3 regions of the Streptomyces sp. NPDC093586 genome follow, and region 3 is predicted to be linked to each of the others. Evidence: predicted binding sites of a transcription regulator. Region 3 holds the regulator's gene; each other region holds the start of a gene.
What was found. Region 3 encodes HrcA, which represses chaperone genes, less so after heat shock. Its sites were predicted from a motif close to TTNGCACTCNGNNNNNCNGAGTGCNAA; they were not measured.

Region 1 (6,943 bases), on a different contig from region 3:
GCAGCGAACCGTCCTCCCGCACCTCGTACGAGACGGGCCCCCGATTGGAGGCGACCAGCACCTGAGCAGCACCGAAGGTTGAAGCCATACGCCTCAACCTAGCCCGGCCCCGAAAACCTCAAACGTGCCCGCGCGTCACTCGGGCGACGATGTGGTCACGTGACGTGTGCGAGTGATGTGAACATCTGATGATGTGCGTTCACATTTCAATCAACGGGGGGTGGGCGCCCATGCCCATACGCATGCACATGAGCCGATTCGCCGGCACCGCGGCACTGGTCGCGGCCTCCGCGCTGGCACTGGCCGGCTGCGGCGGCCCGACCGCGGACACGAAGGCGGACGAGCGGCCGGCGGCGGCCACCGCCACACCGAGCAGCGGCGGTCCCGCACCCGAGGCGTCCCCCACGCCGACCCGGAGCCCGATCCCCACGCCCACCCCCACCCCGACCACCGCCACGCTGCCGGACTTCACCGGCCGCGGCGTCGGGGCGGCCGTCCTCGCGGCGAAGGAGGCCGGCCTCGACCACGCCGTCCGGCTCCAGGGCACCGGACGGACCGCTTCCTCCTGGGGCACGGGCGAGAAGGTCTGCGAGCAGAGCGGCGGGACGGGCACCGTGACGTTCACCGTCGCCCGCGACGGCCGCGACTGCGCCGGACGCCTGCTGCACACCCCGGAGCCCACCCCGACCCCCGAACCGGGGAAGACCCGGGACACGGGCGGTTCCGGCGGAGGCGGCGGCACGGGCACCGGCGCCTGCGAGCTCACCAGCCCGGCGGGCAACTGCTACGCCGACGGCCAGTTCTGCGCCGAGAAGCACCGCGGACTGAGCACCCACGGCCGCGGCGGCGAGTACCTGACCTGCGAGGAGGACTCCGCCGGCCGCTGGCGCTGGTCGGACGGCGTCACCGGCTGACGCGGGCGGACCCGGCCCCCCGGAGCGGTTCCGGAGCGGTTCCGGAGCGGTTCCGGAGCGGTTCCGGAGCGGCCCCGGAGGGCTCACGCCACCCTCCGGGCCGCGTACTCCGCGATCTGCGCCATCGGCGGCCGCTCCTCGGTGTCCACCGGGTAGGTGCGCGGCTCGAAACCGTCCCTGCCCCGCTCGAACTGGGTCAGGGACGGCCGGACCAGATGGCCGCGGGCCAGCCGGAGCTGGGCGGTGCGGTAGATCGCGGCGGACATGCGGCCCAGGGCCTGCCCGTCCTGGTGCCGGTGCCTGCGGACGCCGACGTCGACCTGCGCGAGGGCGTCCAGGCCCACCAGGTGCAGGGCGTCGACCAGCATGCCCAGCTCCACCCCGTAGCCGACGGGGAAGGGGAGCTGTTCGAGGAGCGAGCGGCGGGCCGCGTACTCGCCGCCGAGCGGCTGGACGAAGCCGGCCAGCAGCGGCCAGTGCATGTTGAGCAGCGGCCGGGCCATGAGTTCCGTGACCCGCCCGCCCTGGCCGGCCGCCGCTTCGGTGGTGTGTCCGTCGGGCTGCGCGAGCGGGCGGTCGTACATCGCCTTGACGAGGTGGACCTCCGGGTCCGTGAGCAGCGGGCCCACGATGCCGGAGACGAAGTCGGCGGAGAACTCGCGCAGATCGGCGTCGACGAAGCAGACGATGTCCCCGCCGGTGACCAGCAGCGAGCGCCACAGCACCTCGCCCTTGCCGGGCACGGCCGGGATGCGCGGGAGTATCTCGTCGCGGTGCACGACGCGCGCCCCCGCCGCCGCGGCCACCGCCGACGTGCGGTCGGCCGACCCGGAGTCCACGACCACGAGTTCGTCGACGAGCGGGACCCGGTGCATCAGCTCGCGGCGGATCACCGCGACGATGTCGCCGACGGTCGCCTCCTCGTCGAGCGCGGGCAGCACCACGCTGACCGACTGGCCCGTGGCGCGCTTGGCGGCCATGATCTGGGAAAGCGTGCGGTCTGCCACGGACCAGGAGCGTGTGCCAAGCCAGCGCTCGACTTCTTCCAGCACGGTCGGTGGGCTCCTTCGTGATCCATCTCGCGGTTCGGACGACTGTCTCAACTGTCGTGGCCTTCGGTTACAGTCTTGAACAACGCGGCCGGCCGGTGCATGCCGGGGTCGCCGCGTGACGCGAAAAACAACCACATACCGCTCATCCAGAGGGGCAGAGGGACACGGCCCGATGAAGCCCCGGCAACCCTCCAGTCGGTTCTCGCGGATCGCCGTCGATCGCGGCGCGAGGCTCCCGGCTAGGGAAGGTGCCAAATCCGTCTCACGGCGAGATGCGTCGTGAGGAAGATGAGGAGAAAGGGCCTCGCCTCACATGGCTGTGCAGACTGTCGCAAGCAGCACCGACACCACCGCTTCCCCCGCCTCCCCCGTGGACCTGGGCCCCGCCGCGGCGCTCTCCTGCCGCGAATGCGGCCACCGCGTGCCCCTCGGCCCGGTCTTCGCCTGCGAGGAGTGTTTCGGCCCGCTGGAGATCGCCTACGACTTCTCGGGCCACGACGCCGAGGAACTGCGGAAGCGGATCGAAGCGGGCCCCGCGAACATCTGGCGTTACGCCCCCCTGCTGCCCGTCCCCGCGGACGTGGCGACCAAGCCGAACATCAACCCCGGCTGGACCAAGCTCGTCAAGGCCGACAACCTCGCCCGCGAACTCGGCGTCACCGGCGGCCTGTACGTCAAGGACGACTCCGGCAACCCGACGCACTCCTTCAAGGACCGCGTCGTCGCCCAGGCCCTGGAGGCCGCCCGCGCCTTCGGCTTCACCACCCTGTCCTGCTCCTCCACCGGCAACCTCGCCGGGGCCGTCGGCGCCGCCGCCGCCCGGGCCGGCTTCCGCTCCTGCGTGTTCATCCCGCACGACCTGGAGCAGGGCAAGGTCGTCATGGCCGCCGTCTACGGCGGTGAACTCGTCGGCATCGAGGGCAACTACGACGACGTGAACCGCTTCTGCTCCGAGCTGATCGGCGACCCGGCCGGCGAGGGCTGGGGCTTCGTCAACGTCAACCTGCGGCCGTACTACGCCGAGGGTTCCAAGACCCTCGCGTACGAGATCTGCGAGCAGCTCGGCTGGCGGCTGCCCGACCAGATCGTCGTCCCGATCGCGTCCGGCTCCCAGCTCACGAAGATCGACAAGGGCCTGCGGGAGCTGATCGAGCTCGGTCTGGTCGAGGACAGGCCGTACAAGATCTTCGGCGCGCAGGCCGAGGGCTGCTCGCCGGTGTCCACCGCCTACAAGGCGGGGCACGACGTCGTGCGCCCCCAGAAGCCGAACACCATCGCCAAGTCCCTGGCGATCGGCAACCCGGCCGACGGTCCCTACGTCCTGGACATCGCCCGCCGCACCGGCGGCGCGGTGGAGGACGTGACCGACGAGCAGGTCGTCGACGCGATCAAGCTGCTCGCCCGCACGGAGGGCATCTTCGCGGAGACCGCCGGCGGTGTGACGGTCGGCGTCACCAGGAAGCTGATCGAGAACGGCGTCCTGGACCCGACGCTCACCACGGTCGTCCTCAACACCGGTGACGGCCTCAAGACCCTCGACGCGGTGGCCGGCACCGGCCTGACCGCGACGATCCGCCCCACCCTGGACTCCTTCCGAGAGGCTGGCCTCGCATCATGAGCGTGACCGTTCGCATCCCCACCATCCTGCGCACCTACACCGGCGGGAAGGCCGAGGTCGCCGCCGAGGGCGCCACCCTCGCCGAGGTCATCTCCGACCTGGAGAAGAACCACACCGGCATCGCCGCCCGCGTCCTGGACGACCAGGGCAAGCTGCGCCGCTTCGTCAACGTCTACGTCAACGACGACGACGTCCGCTTCGAGCAGGGCCTGCAGACGGCGACGCCGGACGGCGCCGGCGTGTCCATCATCCCGGCGGTCGCCGGCGGCTGACCCGCCGCTTCGATCGCCTTCGGCGATCGGTGACACGCAGAGTTCCTGGAATTGCCCCCTCCGCGAGAGATGTGGAGGGGGTAATTCCATGTGGTTGAGCGCGGTAGAGTTGGGGAACGCGCTCCCGGCCTCCCCGGCCGGCGCCCGGAATTCCTGCCGCAGGCCCGACAAGATGTAGCCAAAGTGTGGGCACATTTCGCGGCTTTTGTTCACTTTGTGCAGCCCGACTTGACCCGGAATCAGGTGAATTCTCGCCATATTCCGGACCGGCTGCGTCCGGATTTCTCGTCCGATTGACCTGTTGCAGACGGCAGTTGTGCAGATACATTCAGCCGCGGTCGACGCGTTCCGGCGCACGCCCCCACCCATCGGGGGGCGAGGTCTGACCCGGATCCGCGAAGTGCGGGTCTGTGCAAGGGCCAGTAATAGGGGAGTTAGGCATGGCTCAGGGCACCGTCAAGTGGTTCAACGCGGAGAAGGGGTACGGCTTCATCGCGGTCGACGGTGGTGCGGATGTTTTCGTCCACTACAGCGCGATTCAGATGGACGGCTACCGCACCCTCGAAGAAGGCCAGCGGGTCGAGTTCGAGATCTCGCAGGGTCAGAAGGGCCCGCAGGCCGACATGGTCCGCCTCAGCGCCTGAGACGTGCGGCCACGCTGGCCGACGGTCTTCTCCGAAGGGCCCGCACCCCTGGGGTGCGGGCCCTTCGGCCTGCCCGGATCCGGGCGCCCGCCGGTGTTCGCCGGGGGCTGAGCACCCGCTCGATCCCCGACGGGCGCTTGCACTCGATGGTGCCGAGTGCTAATCATTGGCGTTAGCACTCTGATGGTGAGAGTGACAACGAAGGACCGGGTCGGTGAGGCCCGCGGGCCGGGTGGGAAAGGAACCCACGAGGCCGGCGAGCCGTCCGTCGCGGGCGCGGGCGCGGTCCGAAGGAATCACCCCCAGTCCTGGAGGGACCACTTCACATGGCCAAGATCATCGCGTTCGACGAGGAGGCGCGGCGCGGCCTCGAGCGCGGCATGAACCAGCTCGCGGACGCCGTCAAGGTGACGCTCGGCCCCAAGGGCCGCAACGTCGTCCTCGAGAAGAAGTGGGGCGCGCCCACGATCACCAACGACGGTGTCTCCATCGCCAAGGAGATCGAGCTCGAGGACCCGTACGAGAAGATCGGCGCCGAGCTGGTCAAGGAAGTCGCCAAGAAGACGGACGACGTCGCCGGTGACGGTACGACCACCGCGACCGTCCTCGCCCAGGCCCTGGTGCGCGAGGGTCTGCGCAACGTGGCCGCCGGTGCCAACCCGATGGCCCTGAAGCGCGGTATCGAGAAGGCCGTCGAGGCCGTCTCCGCCGCCCTGCTCGAGCAGGCCAAGGACGTCGAGACCAAGGAGCAGATCGCCTCCACGGCCTCCATCTCCGCCGCCGACACCCAGATCGGCGAGCTCATCGCCGAGGCCATGGACAAGGTCGGCAAGGAAGGCGTCATCACCGTCGAGGAGTCCCAGACCTTCGGTCTGGAGCTGGAGCTCACCGAGGGTATGCGCTTCGACAAGGGCTACATCTCGGCGTACTTCGCCACCGACATGGAGCGTATGGAGGCCGTCCTCGACGACCCGTACATCCTGATCGCGAACTCCAAGATCTCCAACGTCAAGGACCTGCTCCCGCTCCTGGAGAAGGTCATGCAGTCGGGCAAGCCGCTGCTGATCATCGCCGAGGACGTCGAGGGCGAGGCCCTGTCGACCCTGGTCGTCAACAAGATCCGCGGCACCTTCAAGTCCGTCGCCGTCAAGGCCCCGGGCTTCGGCGACCGCCGCAAGGCCATGCTCGGCGACATCGCCATCCTCACGGGCGGCGAGGTCATCTCCGAGGAGGTCGGCCTCAAGCTGGAGAACGCCACGCTCGACCTCCTGGGCAAGGCGCGCAAGGTCGTCATCACCAAGGACGAGACCACGATCGTGGACGGCGCCGGCTCCGCCGAGCAGGTCCAGGGCCGGGTCAACCAGATCCGCGCCGAGATCGAGAACAGCGACTCGGACTACGACCGCGAGAAGCTCCAGGAGCGTCTGGCGAAGCTGGCCGGCGGCGTGGCCGTCATCAAGGCCGGTGCCGCCACCGAGGTCGAGCTCAAGGAGCGCAAGCACCGCATCGAGGACGCCGTCCGCAACGCGAAGGCGGCCGTCGAGGAGGGCATCGTCGCCGGTGGTGGCGTGGCCCTGCTGCAGGCCTCCCAGGTCTTCGAGAAGCTGGAGCTCGAGGGTGACGAGGCGACCGGCGCCAACGCCGTGAAGCTCGCCCTGGAGGCCCCGCTGAAGCAGATCGCCGTCAACGGTGGTCTCGAGGGCGGCGTCGTCGTGGAGAAGGTCCGCAACCTCCAGGTCGGCCACGGCCTGAACGCCGCGACCGGCGAGTACGTCGACATGATCGCCGAGGGCATCATCGACCCGGCGAAGGTGACCCGTTCCGCGCTGCAGAACGCCGCCTCCATCGCCGCGCTGTTCCTCACCACCGAGGCCGTCATCGCCGACAAGCCGGAGAAGGCCGCCGCGGCCGCTCCGGGCGGCATGCCGGGCGGTGACATGGACTTCTGATCGACCGGTTCCGGTTGATCGACCGTCCTTCACGTACCGAGGGCGGCACTCCTGGCCACAGGCCGGGGGTGCCGCCCTCGGGCGCGTTCGAGGCCCGCGGGGGCGCGGGGCGCGGGGGTGCCGGACCGTATGAGCCGGGTCACGGATGGCGTGCGGCCGGAATGGTGGTGGCCGGCGGGCCGGTTGCACGGGGCAGGCACGCATGCGTGTGCACATACTGACCGGTACCTCCCGAGGAGCCCCCCCATGACCGTCACCGCCTCCGAAGCCGCCTCGCGCGCCGCGCGGATCCTCGCCCGCCCCGCCGTCATCAACGGCCTGACCGTGCCGAACCGCATCGCGATGGCGCCGATGACCCGCATGTTCTCCCCGGGCGGCGTCCCCGGCGACGACGTGGTCGCGTACTACGCGCGACGTGCCGCCGCCGGTGTCGGCCTGATCGTCACCGAGGGGACGTACGTCGGCCACGACTCCGCCGGGCAGAGCGACCGCGT
Region 2 (6,943 bases), on a different contig from region 3:
CGCGGGGAGCGGTGGCCGGTGCTCGCGCCGGACCGGCCGGCGCTCGCGGACGGCGGGCGGGGCCGGCCCTGGTGGCGGAGCCGGCCGAGACGTGGGGTGTGGCCGAGCGGCCGGGTGCCCCGGGGAAGACCGTGTGGGCCGTGGTGCCCGCCGTGCCGGTGCGCGGGTGAGCCGGGGAAGGAGCGGACGGCACGAGGAGGGCCCGGCACTCCTCGAAGGAGTGCCGGGCCCTCACTCAGTGGCTGTCAGCCTCGCGTCGTCAGTGGGCGTGGCCGTGGCCGTGGCCCGCGGCGGCCGGCTCTTCCTCTTCCTTCTTCTCGACGACCAGGGTCTCGGTCGTCAGGAGGAGGGAGGCGATGGAGGCGGCGTTCTCCAGCGCGGAACGGGTGACCTTGACCGGGTCGATGACGCCGGCCTTGACCAGGTCGCCGTACTCGCCGGTGGCGGCGTTGTAGCCGTTGCCCTTGTCGAGCTCCGCGACCTTGGAGACGATGACGTAGCCCTCGAGGCCCGCGTTCTCGGCGATCCAGCGCAGCGGCTCGACGGCGGCCTTGCGGACGACCGACACACCGGTGGCCTCGTCGCCGGTCTTGCCGAGGTTGCCCTCGAGGACCTTGACGGCGTGGACCAGGGCGGAGCCACCACCGGAGACGATGCCCTCCTCGACCGCGGCGCGGGTCGCGGAGATGGCGTCCTCCAGACGGTGCTTGCGCTCCTTCAGCTCCACCTCGGTGGCGGCGCCGACCTTGATCACGCACACGCCGCCGGCCAGCTTCGCGAGGCGCTCCTGGAGCTTCTCGCGGTCCCAGTCGGAGTCCGTGTTCTCGATCTCGGCCTTGATCTGGGCGACGCGGCCCTGCAGGTCCTCGGCGTTGCCGGCACCGTCGACGATCGTGGTGTCGTCCTTGGTGACGGTGACGCGGCGGGCGGAGCCGAGCACGTCCAGGCCGACCTGGTCGAGCTTGAGGCCGACCTCCTCGGAGATGACGGTGGCGCCGGTGAGGACGGCCATGTCCTGCAGCATCGCCTTGCGGCGGTCGCCGAAGCCCGGGGCCTTCACCGCGACGGCGTTGAAGGTGCCGCGGATCTTGTTCACGACGAGGGTGGACAGGGCCTCGCCCTCGACGTCCTCGGCGATGATCAGCAGCGGCTTGGAGGAGTTGGTCTGGATGACCTTCTCCAGCAGCGGCAGCAGGTCGGCGATGGAGGAGATCTTGCCCTGGTTGATGAGGATGTACGGGTCCTCGAGGACGGCCTCCATGCGCTCCTGGTCCGTCACGAAGTACGGCGACAGGTAGCCCTTGTCGAAGGCCATGCCCTCGGTGAAGTCCAGCTCCAGGCCGAAGGTGTTGGACTCCTCGACGGTGATGACACCGTCCTTGCCGACCTTGTCCATGGCCTCGGCGATGAGCTCGCCGACCTGCTGGTCCTGGGCGGACAGCGCGGCCACGGCGGCGATGTCGGACTTCTCGTCGATCGGGCGGGCGGTCGCGAGGAGGTCCTCGGAGACGGCCTTGACGGCCGCGTCGATGCCCTTCTTCAGCAGCGCCGGGGAGGCGCCGGCGGCGACGTTCTTCAGGCCCTCGCGGACCAGCGCCTGGGCCAGGACGGTGGCGGTGGTGGTGCCGTCACCCGCGATGTCGTTGGTCTTGGTCGCCACCTCCTTCACCAGCTGGGCGCCGAGGTTCTCGTACGGGTCCTCGATCTCGACCTCGCGGGCGATCGTGACACCGTCGTTGGTGATGGTGGGGGCGCCGAACTTCTTGTCGATGACGACGTTGCGGCCCTTGGGGCCGATCGTCACCTTGACCGTGTCGGCAAGCTTGTTGACGCCGCGCTCGAGGGCGCGACGGGCGTCCTCGTCGAACTTCAGGATCTTCGCCATGGGAGCGGTGAGCCCTCTCGGAAAGCTGATCTAACGGAAAACAGACTGCGCCCCTCGCGCCCGGCTTCTTATCGGTCGCGGGGGCCAGGGGCGCAGCTGTCGAGCAGAGTCGAGGTGAGTCGACCTACGTCTTGTTTCTCGACGTCTTACTTCTCGATGATCGCGAGCACGTCGCGGGCCGAGAGGACGAGGTACTCCTCGCCGTTGTACTTCACCTCGGTGCCGCCGTACTTGCTGTAGAGCACGACGTCACCGACGGAGACGTCGAGCGGAAGACGGTTGCCGTCCTCGAAGCGGCCCGGGCCCACGGCCAGGACGACGCCCTCCTGGGGCTTCTCCTTGGCGGTGTCCGGAATGACCAGGCCCGAAGCCGTGGTCTGCTCGGCGTCGAGCGGCTGGACCACGATGCGGTCCTCGAGCGGCTTGATGGCAACCTTGGAGCTGGTGGTCGTCACGATCCGACCTCCCCCTTCGGAGATCTCACGGGGTTAACTGTCTGAGGTGGCGACCAGGTGGATCCGTCGTCGCGGGTGCCGGACCTGCCCGTCGCGTAGTTGGCACTCTCCAGGGGGGAGTGCCAGAGCCGAGACTATGACCGCGATTAGCACTCGGTCAAGCGGAGTGCCAATGCCGACGGCGCGTCGGCGGACTTTCCCGTGCGGACGCCGGTTCTGTGGCGCACCCGGCGTGGGTGCCGGCGCCGCTGGGGACTGCCGCCCCCAGACCCCCGCTTCGGCCTGGATGGCCTCGCCCTCGATCGCCGGACGGGCTGGACGCGTGGCCCGGGCCGTGAAGCAGTGGCCCGTCCACGGAGGTCAGAGGTGGTCCTCCAGACGGCCCACCCGCAGGCCCCGCTCCTCGATCCGCCGCAGGAGATCCTCCGTGCGGGCCGGGGCGGTGACGGAGACGATGTCACCGGGGCGCAGGCCGGGGGCGCCGCGGGTGTAGGTCAGGGCGCCGTCGGCGGTCAGCTCGGCCCGCCACAGGACGACGGCCGTGATGCCGCAGTCGGCGGCGGCGCGCAGGGTCGTCGGGTCGTACCGGCCGTAGGGCGGGCGGAAGAGGCGGGGGCGGACGCCGAAGCGGGCGTGGAGCTTGGTCTGCTGGCCGCAGATCTCGGCGCGCTGCCCGGCGTAGGGCAGGCCGCGCAGGGAGCGGTGGTCGAGGGTGTGGTTCTGCAGGCTCGCGCCGACCGAGCGCAGCCGGGCGAAGTGGCCGTACGCCGGTCCGGCCACGGTGTCGGTGAGGAACAGGGTGACCGGGAGCCCGCGTTCGCGGATCAGGGCGGTGAGGCGGGGGTCCCGGTCGGCGCCGTCGTCGTAGGTGAGGAAGACGACCCGGTCGGTGGTGCGGACGTGGTCCAGGACGGGCGGTGCCGCGCGGTCCTGCCCGCCCGCCCGGGCCGGTTTCCCGGCCGTGGGCGGGACGGCGGGGCCGGCGAACTGGGCGCAGCCGGTGAGCAGCAGGGCGGCCAGGACGGCCCCGGCCGGCCGGAACCGCCCCCGCCTCACAGGTAGTCCTCCAGCCGGGCCACCGCGTATCCCTCGGCGGTCACCCGGTCCAGGAAGCGGCGGGCCAGGTCCGTCATCGTGCCGTCCCAGTCGTCGCGGCCCCGGAAGTGGGTGAGGACGATGTCACCCGGGTGGAGGTCCTGGTCCCACTCGCGGTACTCCCAGTGGTCGACGTAGACCTCCTCGTTCCAGATCGGCGCGTACTCGACGCCGCAGGACTTGGCGGCGCGCAGGGTGTCCCGGTTGTAGTTGCCGAAGGGCGGACGGAAGAGGGCGGGGCGCTTGCCGTAGCGCTCCTCGATCACCTCCTGCATGCCGCAGATCTCGTGCTTCTGCTGCTCGTAGGAGAGCGCCGGGAGGTAGGGGTGGCTCAGGGTGTGGCTGTTGAGGGTGACCCCGCGGTCCTGCATCTCCTCGAAGTAGCCGTAGTCGTCCTTGATCTCGTCGTCGGTGAGGAAGACCGTGTACGGGATCTTCAGCTCGCTCATCATGCGCAGGAACGCCGGGTCCTTCTCGGCGCCGTCGTCGATGGTGAGGAAGAGGACCCTCTCCTTGGTCGGGACGGTGGTGAAGACCGGCGGGAGGTCCTCCTGTCCGTCCACCTCGAAGCCCGCGCGCGCCGTGATCTCCGGCTTCTCCGCGGGAGGCGGCGGGGCCGTCAGCGGGACCTGTCTCAGGTTCCAGCGCTCGGCGGCGGCGACCCGGGCGGCCCGCTCCGCGCGCAGCTTGGACGCGTAGGTGTCGAGCGCGCGGGCCGGGGGCGCCTGGAGGGGCTGCGGGCCAAAGGCGCCCCGCACCTCGGAGGTGTCCTGTGCGCAGCCGGAGGCGAGGGAGGCGACGAGGAGCACGGCGAGGCCTCCGAGCACCCGGGTCCTCGACGACATGCCGGAAGCGACCCGGGCCGTCCGGGATGCCCGGCTTTTGTCATTTTGTAGTACTAGTCGCATGGTGCCGGATCCTCGCAGTCCCGGGCTCCCCGCCCGTGCCCGACACCACGTCGGAGGCGCACCTTCCACCGACTGGCCCACAATGGGCCGGTGAACGACCTCGACGCCCTCCTCGCCCTGCTCACCCCCGAAGGCCGCGCCCTGCTCGACGAGGTCCGCGACACCGACCCCGCCCGGGAGCTGGCCGTCGCCACCCGGCTGCGCCGCGAGCACCCGGCCGCCCTGGTGTCGGCGGCGCTCGGTCAGGCGCGGCTGCGGCAGCGGGCGGTGGCGAAGTTCGGGGCCGAGGACGCCGGACGGATGTTCTTCACCCCGAACGGGGTGGAGCAGTCGACCCGGGCGAGCGTGGCCGCGTACCGGGCGGGTCGCTTCAAGGAGCTGGGGGTCGCCTCCGTCGCCGACCTGTGCTGCGGGATCGGCGGCGACGCGATCGCGCTGGCCCGTGCGGGTATCCGGGTCCTGGCCGTCGACCGCGACCCGGCGACGGCCGCGGCGGCCCGCGCCAACGCCGGGGCACTGGGACTGGACGACCTCATCGAGGTCCGCGAGGCGGACGTCACGGAGGTGGACACGAGCGGGTACGACGCCGTGTTCGTCGACCCGGCGCGGCGTGGCGGACGGGGCCGGATCTTCGATCCGGAGGCCTACTCGCCGCCGCTGTCCTGGGCCGTGGCGGCGGCCCGTACGGCGGCCCGCGCCGCCGCGCTGAAGGTGGCGCCCGGCATCCCGCACGAGGCGGTGCCCGAGGACGCCGGGGCCGAGTGGATCTCGGACGGCGGGGACGTGAAGGAGGCGGTGCTGTGGTTCGGCACCGCGCCGGGGCCGGTCCGGGCGACGCTGCTGCCGGGGCCGCGCACCCTGCTCGGCACGGGCCTGCCCGACCCGGAGGTCCGCACGCCCGGCCGGTACCTGTACGAACCCGACGGCGCCGTCGTCCGCTCGCACCTGGTCGCCGAGGTCGCCGCACAGGTCGGCGGCGGGCTGCTGGACGCGACCATCGCCTACGTCACCGCCGACGCGCTGGTGCCGACGCCGTACGCCACGGCGTACGAGATCACCGACCGGATGCCCTTCAACGTCAAGAAGCTGAAGGCGCTGCTGCGGGAGCGGGGGGTGGGCACGCTGACCGTGAAGAAGCGCGGCTCGGCGGTCGAGCCCGAGGAGCTGCGGCGCAAGGTCAGACCCCAGGGGCCGAACGCGGCCACGGTGTTCCTGACCCGGGTCGCGGGGGCGCCGACGATGCTGATCGGGCGCCCGGCAGCCGCCTGACCGGCGCGGGCGCGGCGTACGGGAGGCCGCGTCCGTCCGCGTGGGGCGGGTCGGCACGCCCGCGCGTCCGGGCCGGCGCCGGAGATCCGTCCCGGCGGCACCTGGACGCGGGCGACGGACAGAGACCGGCGGGGGCGACGGTGACGGGCCGCACGCACCGAAAGTTTCGAAACGGCGGCCGATCCGCTCCCTCAGGCGGCCTGCGGCGGTGCCGTGCTGCTGCGCACCTCCAGGCTGGTGGCCAGCTCCACCCGGGTGGCCGCGGCCGAGCCGTCGTCGCGCCCCAGCTCCAGCACCAGGCGGGCCGCGGCCTCGGCCATCTCCGTGAGCGGCTGCCGTACGGTCGTCAGCGGCGGCCCCACCCAGCGCGCCACCGGCAGGTCGTCGAAACCGACCACGCTCAGGTCCTGCGGGATGCGCAGCCCCAGTTCGCGCGCGGCCTCGTACAGCCCGAGCGCCTGGAGGTCGTTGCCGGCGAAGACCGCGGTGGGCCGGTCGGGGCGGCGCAGCAGCTCCAGGCCCTGCCGGTAGCCGGCCTCGTGGTGGAAGTCGCCGGTGACGATCAGGCCGGGGTCGACCGGCAGCCCGGCCGTCTCCAGGGCGGCCCGGTAGCCGTCGACGCGGGCGCGGCTGCACATCATCCGGGTGGGTCCGCTGATGGCGCCGATGCGGGTGTGCCCCAGGTCGATCAGGTGGCGGGTGGCGGCGAGTCCGCCCTGCCAGTTGGTGGCGCCGATGGACGGCACGTCGGCGCCCGGGTCGCCGGCCGGGTCCATGACCACGAACGGGATGGAGCGGCTGGTCAGCAGGGCCCGCTGGGACTCGTCCAGTCCGGACAGCACGAGGATCACACCGTGCGGACGGCGGGCGGCGACCTGGTCGGCCCAGGTCCTGCCGGGCGTGAGGCGGCCCGCGCTCTCGGAGAGCACGACGCTGAGCCCCGCGTCCCGCGCCGCGTTCTCCACACCCCGGATGACCTCCATCGCCCAGGCGCTCTCCAGCTCGTGGAAGACCAGGTCGATCAGGGGCGATCGGGTCGCCTCGGCCCGCCTGCGCCGGTAGCCGTGGGTCCGCAGCAGGTCCTCCACGCGGGCCCGGGTGGCGGGGGCGACGTCGGCACGGCCGTTGAGGACTTTCGAAACAGTCGGTGCCGACACACCGGCCTCGCGCGCGATCTCGGCGAGGGTCGCGGTCTGCGCGGACCGCCTGTGCGGCCGGGTTTCGGCGGGCTGCGGGGATGTCATGGCGGCGATCGTATCCCTGCCGACCCCCTTGACGAAGACTTCGGGGGGTCATAGGTTTCCGGAACATTCGCTTGAAGCTTCGAAACA
Region 3 (6,943 bases):
CGGGTCCGGGGGCGCACTCCCACGTGGGCGGGGTGCGGTGGTGGAACGTGAAGCACCCCGGCGCGTACGCGGGGGCGCTGGCGGCGGGGAGGTCGCCGGGGGCCGGACGCGAGATCCTCACGGACGAGGACCGGCGGGTGGAGCGCATCCTGCTGGAGCTGAGGCTGCGGGAGGGGGCGCCGCTGGCGCTGCTCCGGGAGGCAGGACTCGCGGCGTCGCGCCGGGCCCTGTCCGACGGACTCCTCCAGGAGGGACCGTACGAGGAGGGGCGGGCCGTGCTGACCCTGCGGGGCCGGCTGCTGGCGGACGCGGTGGTGCGGGACCTGGTGGACTGATCACTCGGTGGAGTGAATGCCTGCTGAACGCCGGTTCGGTCCCTACCCTGATTCCTAAGCTGCCGTCAAAAGGACGCGGCGGATGTGGAGGACCACGGAGATGACCGCTGTGGACGAGCGTGGGATGACCAAGTACTTCGAGGAGCTCGAACCTCCCGAGGGCGTGCGGGTCGAGCTTCTCCGGGGGGAAATCGTGATGATGGCCAGCCCCGACCTGGTCCACAACATGATCGTGGAAGACGTTCTGGACCAGATCCCGCGCAAGCGTTGGTCTCGTCTGCAGACTCAGGACGTCGACATCGTCGACGAGGCCAGCGAGCCGGTGCCGGATCTGGTGATCCTCCGTCGTGACTCCCTGCCGGGATCGGGACGTCTGTTGCCGTCCGGGCTGCTGACGCTGGTGGTCGAGGTCGTGTCCAAGACCAGTGTCATCCGGGACTACACCGTCAAGCGCTCGATCTACGCTGCGGGCAAGGTCCCGGCGTACCTCGTGGTCGATCCGATCATGGCGCACTGCGTGCTGTTCACGTTGCCCGCCGGAGACGGAGACGACGCGGACTACCAGGCGCAGCTGACGGTGAAGTTCGGTGATCCGCTGCCGCTGGAGATGCTCGGGCTCGACCTGGACACCAGCGAATTCGGTACGTTCTCCGGCGTCAGGCCCCACCGCTACCCGTGACGAAGTCGATCAGCTCCTCCACCCGCCCCAGCAGCGCCGGCTGGAGGTCCTTGTACGAGTGGACCCGGGCCAGGATCGCCTGCCACACCGCCCCGGTGTTCTCGGCCGGCCATCCCAGGGCCCGGCACACCCCCGTCTTCCAGTCCTGCCCGCGCGGCACCCGGGGCCAGCCCTCGATCCCCAGGGACGACGGCTTCACCGCCTCCCAGATGTCGATGTAGGGATGGCCCACCACCAGCGCGTGCTCGCTCGTCACGGACTCCGCGATCCGCCACTCCTTCGATCCCGGCACCAGGTGGTCCACGAGGACCCCCAGCCGCGCGTCCGGGCCCGGCGCGAAGTCGGCGACGATCGACGGCAGGTCGTCCACGCCCTCCAGGTACTCCACGACCACGCCCTCGATCCGCAGGTCGTCGCCCCACACCTTCTCGACCAGCTCGGCGTCGTGCCGCCCCTCGACGTAGATGCGCCCGGCGCGGGCCACGCGCGCGCGTGCGCCGGGGACGGCCACCGACCCCGATGCCGTACGGGTGGGCCGCACCGGGCCCGAGGCCGGCCGGACCAGGGTCACCACGCGGCCCTCCAGCAGGAAACCGCGCGGCTCCAGCGGGAACACCCGGTGCTTGCCGAAGCGGTCCTCCAGCGTCACCGTGCCCGCCTCGCAGCCGATCACCGCGCCGCAGAAGCCGGTGACGGGCTCCTCGACCACCAGACCGGGGTCGGCCGGGACCTCGGGCACCGGCTGCGGTTTCTTCCACGGAGGGGTCAGGTCGGCGGAGTACTGGCGCATTCTCCCGACGATACGAGGAACGCCCGCGCCGTGATCAACGCGACACGCCGAAGCGGGCGGCCAGCGTGTCCCGTTGGGCCCGGACGAACGCCGCGTCCACCACCGCGCCGTGGCCGGGGACGTACAGCGCGTCCTCGCCGCCCAGGTCGAGCAGCCGGTCGAGGGCGGCGGGCCAGTGGGACGGTACGGCGTCGGGGCCCGCCTGCGGTTCGCCGGACTCCTCGACCAGGTCCCCGCAGAAGACGACCTCCACCTCGCCCGGCACCAGCACCGCGAGGTCGTGACCGGTGTGGCCGGGGCCCACGTTCGCCAGCAGCACCTGCCGGCCGCCGCCCAGGTCGAGTGTCCACTCGCCGCACACCTCGTGGCGCACCGCGACGAGGGCGTCCACGGCCTCCTCCGCGAGCCGGGCGTCCAGGCCCTCGGCCACCGCGTCCGCCCGCAGCGCCTCCCGGCCCCCCGCCAGGACCGCGCCCGCGCCCACCGCCCCGAAGACCTCCGCGCCCGCGAACGCGGCGGCGCCGAGGACGTGGTCGAAGTGGGGGTGGGTCAGCGCGAGATGCGTCACACGGCGGCCGGCGAGCTCCTGCGCCGCCACACGCAACCGGGCGCCTTCGCCGAGGCCCGACCCGGCGTCGACCGACAGCGCCGCGTCCGCGCCGACGACCAGCCCCGCCGTGCAGTCCCACACCGGCAGGCGGCACCGGCCCACCCCGGCCGCCAGTCGCTCCCATCCCAGGTCCTCCCAAGTCACCGTCACGACGGCGACGCTAGCGCCGCGGACGCCCCGGGCACGACGGCGGCGCCCCGGCCTTGCCGGGGGTGTACCCCGCGGCCGTACACTGGGCCGGGGAAGTCTGGCACTCGAACACGGAGAGTGCCAGGGAGAACACCGGGCGGACGGTTTCTGGAGGTGTGCGCGATGCTCAGTGAACGCAGGCTGAAGGTGCTGCGCGCGATCGTCCAGGACTACGTCGGCACCGAGGAGCCCGTCGGCTCCAAGGCCCTCACCGAGCGGCACAACCTCGGCGTCTCCCCGGCCACCGTGCGCAACGACATGGCGGCCCTGGAGGACGAGGGGTTCATCGCCCAGCCGCACACCAGCGCCGGGCGGATCCCGACCGACAAGGGCTACCGGCTCTTCGTCGACAAGCTGGCCGGCGTCAAGCCGATGACCGCGCCCGAGCGGCGTGCCATCCAGAACTTCCTGGAGGGCGCCGTCGACCTCGACGACGTGGTGGCCCGCACGGTGCGGCTGCTCGCGCAGCTGACCCGGCAGGTCGCCGTCGTGCAGTACCCGTCGCTGACCCGCTCGACCGTGCGGCACGTGGAGTTGCTCTCCCTGGCGCCCGCGCGCCTGATGCTCGTGCTGATCACGGACACCGGGCGGGTCGAGCAGCGCATGGTCGACTGTCCGGCGCCGTTCGGGGAGGCGTCTCTCGCGGACCTGCGCGCGCGGCTCAACAGCCGGGTCGCGGGCCGCCGGTTCTCGGACGTCCCGGGCCTGGTCGAGGATCTGCCGGAGGCCTTCGAGGCCGAGGACCGCGGTACGGTCTCCACCGTGCTCTCCACGCTGCTGGAGACGCTGGTCGAGGAGAACGAGGAGCGGCTGATGATCGGCGGCACCGCCAATCTCACCCGCTTCGGGCACGACTTCCCCCTCACGATCCGGCCGGTGCTGGAGGCGCTGGAGGAGCAGGTGGTGCTCCTCAAGCTGCTCGGCGAGGCGAAGGATCCGGGCGTGACCGTCCGTATCGGTCATGAGAACGCCCACGAAGGACTCAACTCCACGTCCGTCGTGTCGGTGGGCTACGGTTCGGGCGGCGAGGCGGTTGCCAAGCTCGGCGTGGTCGGACCGACCCGCATGGACTACCCGGGAACGATGGGAGCGGTACGCGCAGTGGCACGGTACGTCGGACAGATCCTGGCGGAGTCGTAGGTGGCCACGGACTACTACGCCGTACTCGGCGTACGCCGCGACGCGTCCCAGGACGAGATCAAGAAGGCGTTCCGGAGGCTCGCCCGCGAGCTGCACCCGGACGTCAATCCCGATCCGAAGACCCAGGAGCGGTTCAAGGAGATCAACGCCGCCTACGAGGTGCTGTCGGACCCGCAGAAGAAGCAGGTCTACGACCTCGGCGGCGACCCGCTGTCCCAGTCGGGCGGCGGCGGTGCCGGCGGCTTCGGCGCCGGTGGCTTCGGGAACTTCTCGGACATCATGGACGCGTTCTTCGGCACGGCGTCGCAGCGCGGTCCGCGCTCGCGCACCCGCCGGGGCCAGGACGCGATGATCCGCATCGAGGTCGAGCTGGACGAGGCCGCGTTCGGCACGACCAAGGACATCCAGGTCGACACGGCCGTCGTCTGCAACACCTGCAACGGCGAGGGCGCGGCCCCGGGCACCAGTGCCCAGACGTGTGACATGTGCCGCGGCCGCGGTGAGGTGTCGCAGGTCACCCGGTCCTTCCTGGGCCAGGTCATGACCTCCCGGCCCTGCCCCCAGTGCCAGGGCTTCGGCACCGTCGTCCCGACCCCGTGCCCCGAGTGCGCGGGCGACGGCCGGGTCCGCTCCCGGCGCACCCTGACGGTGAAGATCCCGGCCGGTGTCGACAACGGCACGCGGATCCAGCTCGCGGGCGAGGGCGAGGTCGGCCCCGGCGGCGGCCCCGCCGGCGACCTGTACGTCGAGATCCACGAGCTGCCGCACGCCCAGTTCCAGCGCCGCGGTGACGACCTGCACTGCACGGTCACCCTCCCGATGACGGCGGCGGCCCTCGGCACCAAGGTGCCGCTGGAGACGCTGGACGGCCTGGAGGAGGTCGACATCCGGCCGGGCACCCAGTCCGGCCAGTCGATCCCGCTGCACGGGCGCGGCGTCACCCATCTGCGCGGCGGCGGCCGGGGCGACCTCATCGTCCACGTCGAGGTCACGACCCCGACCAAGCTCGACCCCGAGCAGGAACGCCTCCTGCGCGAGCTGGCCAAGCTGCGCGGCGAGGAACGGCCCCAGGGCCAGTTCCAGCCGGGTCAGCAGGGGCTGTTCTCGCGGCTGAAGGACGCGTTCAACGGGCGCTGACCGACCCGTTCGGCGGGCGTCGGCGGGGGCTCCGCGGTGCGGATGCCCCCGGCGTACGCAGGTGGAAGCCCGGATTCGGACTTGTGCGGAGGACGTGACACCATGCGCTCATGTCCTCCGCACTGACCGATCTTTTCCCCCACCCGATCGTGCAGGCGCCCATGGCGGGCGGCGTCTCCGTGCCGCGGTTGGCCGCCGCGGTCTGCGAGGCGGGAGGGCTGGGGTTCCTGGCCGCCGGGTACAAGACCGCGGACGGGATGTACCAGGAGATCAAGCAGCTGCGGGGACTGACGGGCCGCCCGTTCGGCGTCAACCTCTTCATGCCGCAGCCGGAGACGCCCGGTGCGGGCACCGGCTCCACCGGAGCGGCTGACGCCGCGCCCTTCAACGCCTCGGCCGTCGGCGTCTACGCCCACCAGCTGGCCGGTGAGGCCGCCTGGTACGAGACCGAGCTGGGCGATCCCGGCTGCGGCCGGGACGACGGCTACGACACCAAGCTCGCGGTGCTGTTGGACAACCCCGTGCCCGTGGTGTCGTTCCACTTCGGCGTGCCGAGCCGCGAGGTCGTCGACTCGCTCCACCGCGTCGGCACGTTCACCCTGGTCACGGCGACCACCGCCGACGAGGCCCGGGCCGTCGAGCGGGCCGGCGCCGACGCGGTGATCGCACAGGGCGTCGAGGCCGGCGGACACCAGGGCACCCACCGCGACCACCCGGAGACCGGCGGCGCCGGGATCGGGCTGCTGTCGCTGGTCGCCCAGGTCCGGGAGGCGGTGAGCCTGCCCGTCGTCGCCGCCGGCGGCATCATGCGCGGCGCCCAGATCGCCGCGGTGCTCGCGGCCGGCGCGAGCGCGGCCCAGCTCGGCACCGCCTTCCTCGCCACCCCCGAGTCCGGCGCGCACGCCCTGCACAAGGACGCGCTGACCAATCCGCTGTTCGTCCGCACCGAACTGACCCGCGCCTTCTCCGGCCGCCCCGCCCGCGGCCTGGTCAACCGCTTCCTGCGCGAGCACGGCCCCTACGCCCCCGCCGCCTACCCGGAGGTGCACCACCTCACCGCGCCGCTGCGCAAGGCCGCGGCGAAGGCGGGCGACGCGCAGGGCATGGCGCTGTGGGCGGGACAGGGCCACCGGATGGCCCGCGAACTGCCCGCCGGTGAGCTGGTGGAGGTCCTGATGGCCGAACTCGCGTCCGCGGGGACGGCGTTGACGCGGTACGTGAGCGGAGGTACGGACCGATGACGGCTCCGGTGTTCGTGGTCGACTCGCTGCTGCCCGGGGACCTGCCGGGCGGGGAGTACGTCCTCGACGGCCCCGAGGGACGGCACGCCGTCTCCGTGAAGCGGCTGCGGCCCGGTGAGGACGTCGTCCTCACCGACGGGCGCGGTCGGTGGGCCGAGGGCGTGGTGAAGGCCGCCGAGGGCAAGGACCGGCTGGTCGTGACCGGCCTGGACAGCGTCCACGAGGAGCCGTCGGAGCAGCCCCGCATCACCGTCGTCCAGGCGCTGCCCAAGGGGGACCGGGGAGAGCTGGCCGTCGAGACGATGACCGAGGTCGGTGTCGACGCGATCGTGCCGTGGGCGGCGTCGCGCTGCATCACGCAGTGGAAGGGCGACCGCGGCCTGAAGGCGCTCGGCAAGTGGCGGGCGACGGCGCGGGAGGCCGGCAAGCAGTCCCGCCGGGTCCGCTTCCCCGACGTCGCGGACGCGGCGAGCAGCAAGCGGGTCGCCTCACTTCTGGCCGACGCGGCCTTCGCCGCCGTACTCCACGAGAGCGGCGAGGAACCGCTGGCCGCCGCCGAACTCCCCACCACTGGTGACATCGTGCTGGTCGTCGGGCCCGAAGGGGGCGTCTCCCCGGAGGAGTTGGCGCTCTTCCGGGAGGCGGGCGCGCGGGTGTGCGTCCTCGGGCGTACGGTACTGCGTACATCGACCGCCGGGACCGCGGCGGCGGCCCTGCTGCTGGGCCGCACCGGCCGCTGGTCCTGACCGGCCGCCGCCGGCGCACCGCGTGAACCGCCGTCCGGCCCGCCGGTCGCGAACCCGTGGGGGGCATCGTGGAACT

Region 1: groL (chaperonin GroEL) is a predicted target of HrcA. The motif match lies at 4,673-4,699, and genes of this name have one in related genera.
Region 2: groES (co-chaperone GroES) is a predicted target of HrcA. The motif match lies at 2,487-2,513, and genes of this name have one in related genera.

The regions. Positions count from the first base shown of each region.
Region 1 covers NZ_JBIWJA010000010.1:196,980-203,922, forward strand. Annotated here, with positions in the region: gene ACIRFH_RS14065 (trehalose-6-phosphate synthase) at 1-88, opposite strand, end outside; gene ACIRFH_RS14070 (hypothetical protein) at 231-914, shown strand; gene ACIRFH_RS14075 (glucosyl-3-phosphoglycerate synthase) at 998-1,966, opposite strand; SAM riboswitch class I at 2,106-2,261, shown strand; gene thrC (threonine synthase) at 2,280-3,584, shown strand; gene ACIRFH_RS14085 (MoaD/ThiS family protein) at 3,581-3,856, shown strand; gene ACIRFH_RS14090 (cold-shock protein) at 4,297-4,500, shown strand; gene groL (chaperonin GroEL) at 4,827-6,449, shown strand; gene ACIRFH_RS14100 (NADH:flavin oxidoreductase) at 6,696-6,943, shown strand, end outside.
Region 2 covers NZ_JBIWJA010000002.1:132,983-139,925, forward strand. Annotated here, with positions in the region: gene groL (chaperonin GroEL) at 260-1,885, opposite strand; gene groES (co-chaperone GroES) at 2,032-2,340, opposite strand; gene ACIRFH_RS02755 (polysaccharide deacetylase family protein) at 2,701-3,396, opposite strand; gene ACIRFH_RS02760 (polysaccharide deacetylase family protein) at 3,393-4,343, opposite strand; gene ACIRFH_RS02765 (methyltransferase domain-containing protein) at 4,434-5,612, shown strand; gene ACIRFH_RS02770 (LacI family DNA-binding transcriptional regulator) at 5,804-6,856, opposite strand.
Region 3 covers NZ_JBIWJA010000001.1:56,533-63,475, reverse strand. Annotated here, with positions in the region: gene hemW (radical SAM family heme chaperone HemW) at 1-335, shown strand, start outside; gene ACIRFH_RS00320 (Uma2 family endonuclease) at 436-1,014, shown strand; gene ACIRFH_RS00315 (DUF3097 domain-containing protein) at 992-1,804, opposite strand; gene ACIRFH_RS00310 (MBL fold metallo-hydrolase) at 1,839-2,564, opposite strand; gene hrcA (heat-inducible transcriptional repressor HrcA) at 2,727-3,743, shown strand; gene dnaJ (molecular chaperone DnaJ) at 3,744-4,880, shown strand; gene ACIRFH_RS00295 (nitronate monooxygenase) at 4,991-6,121, shown strand; gene ACIRFH_RS00290 (16S rRNA (uracil(1498)-N(3))-methyltransferase) at 6,118-6,867, shown strand; gene ACIRFH_RS00285 (VOC family protein) at 6,936-6,943, shown strand, end outside.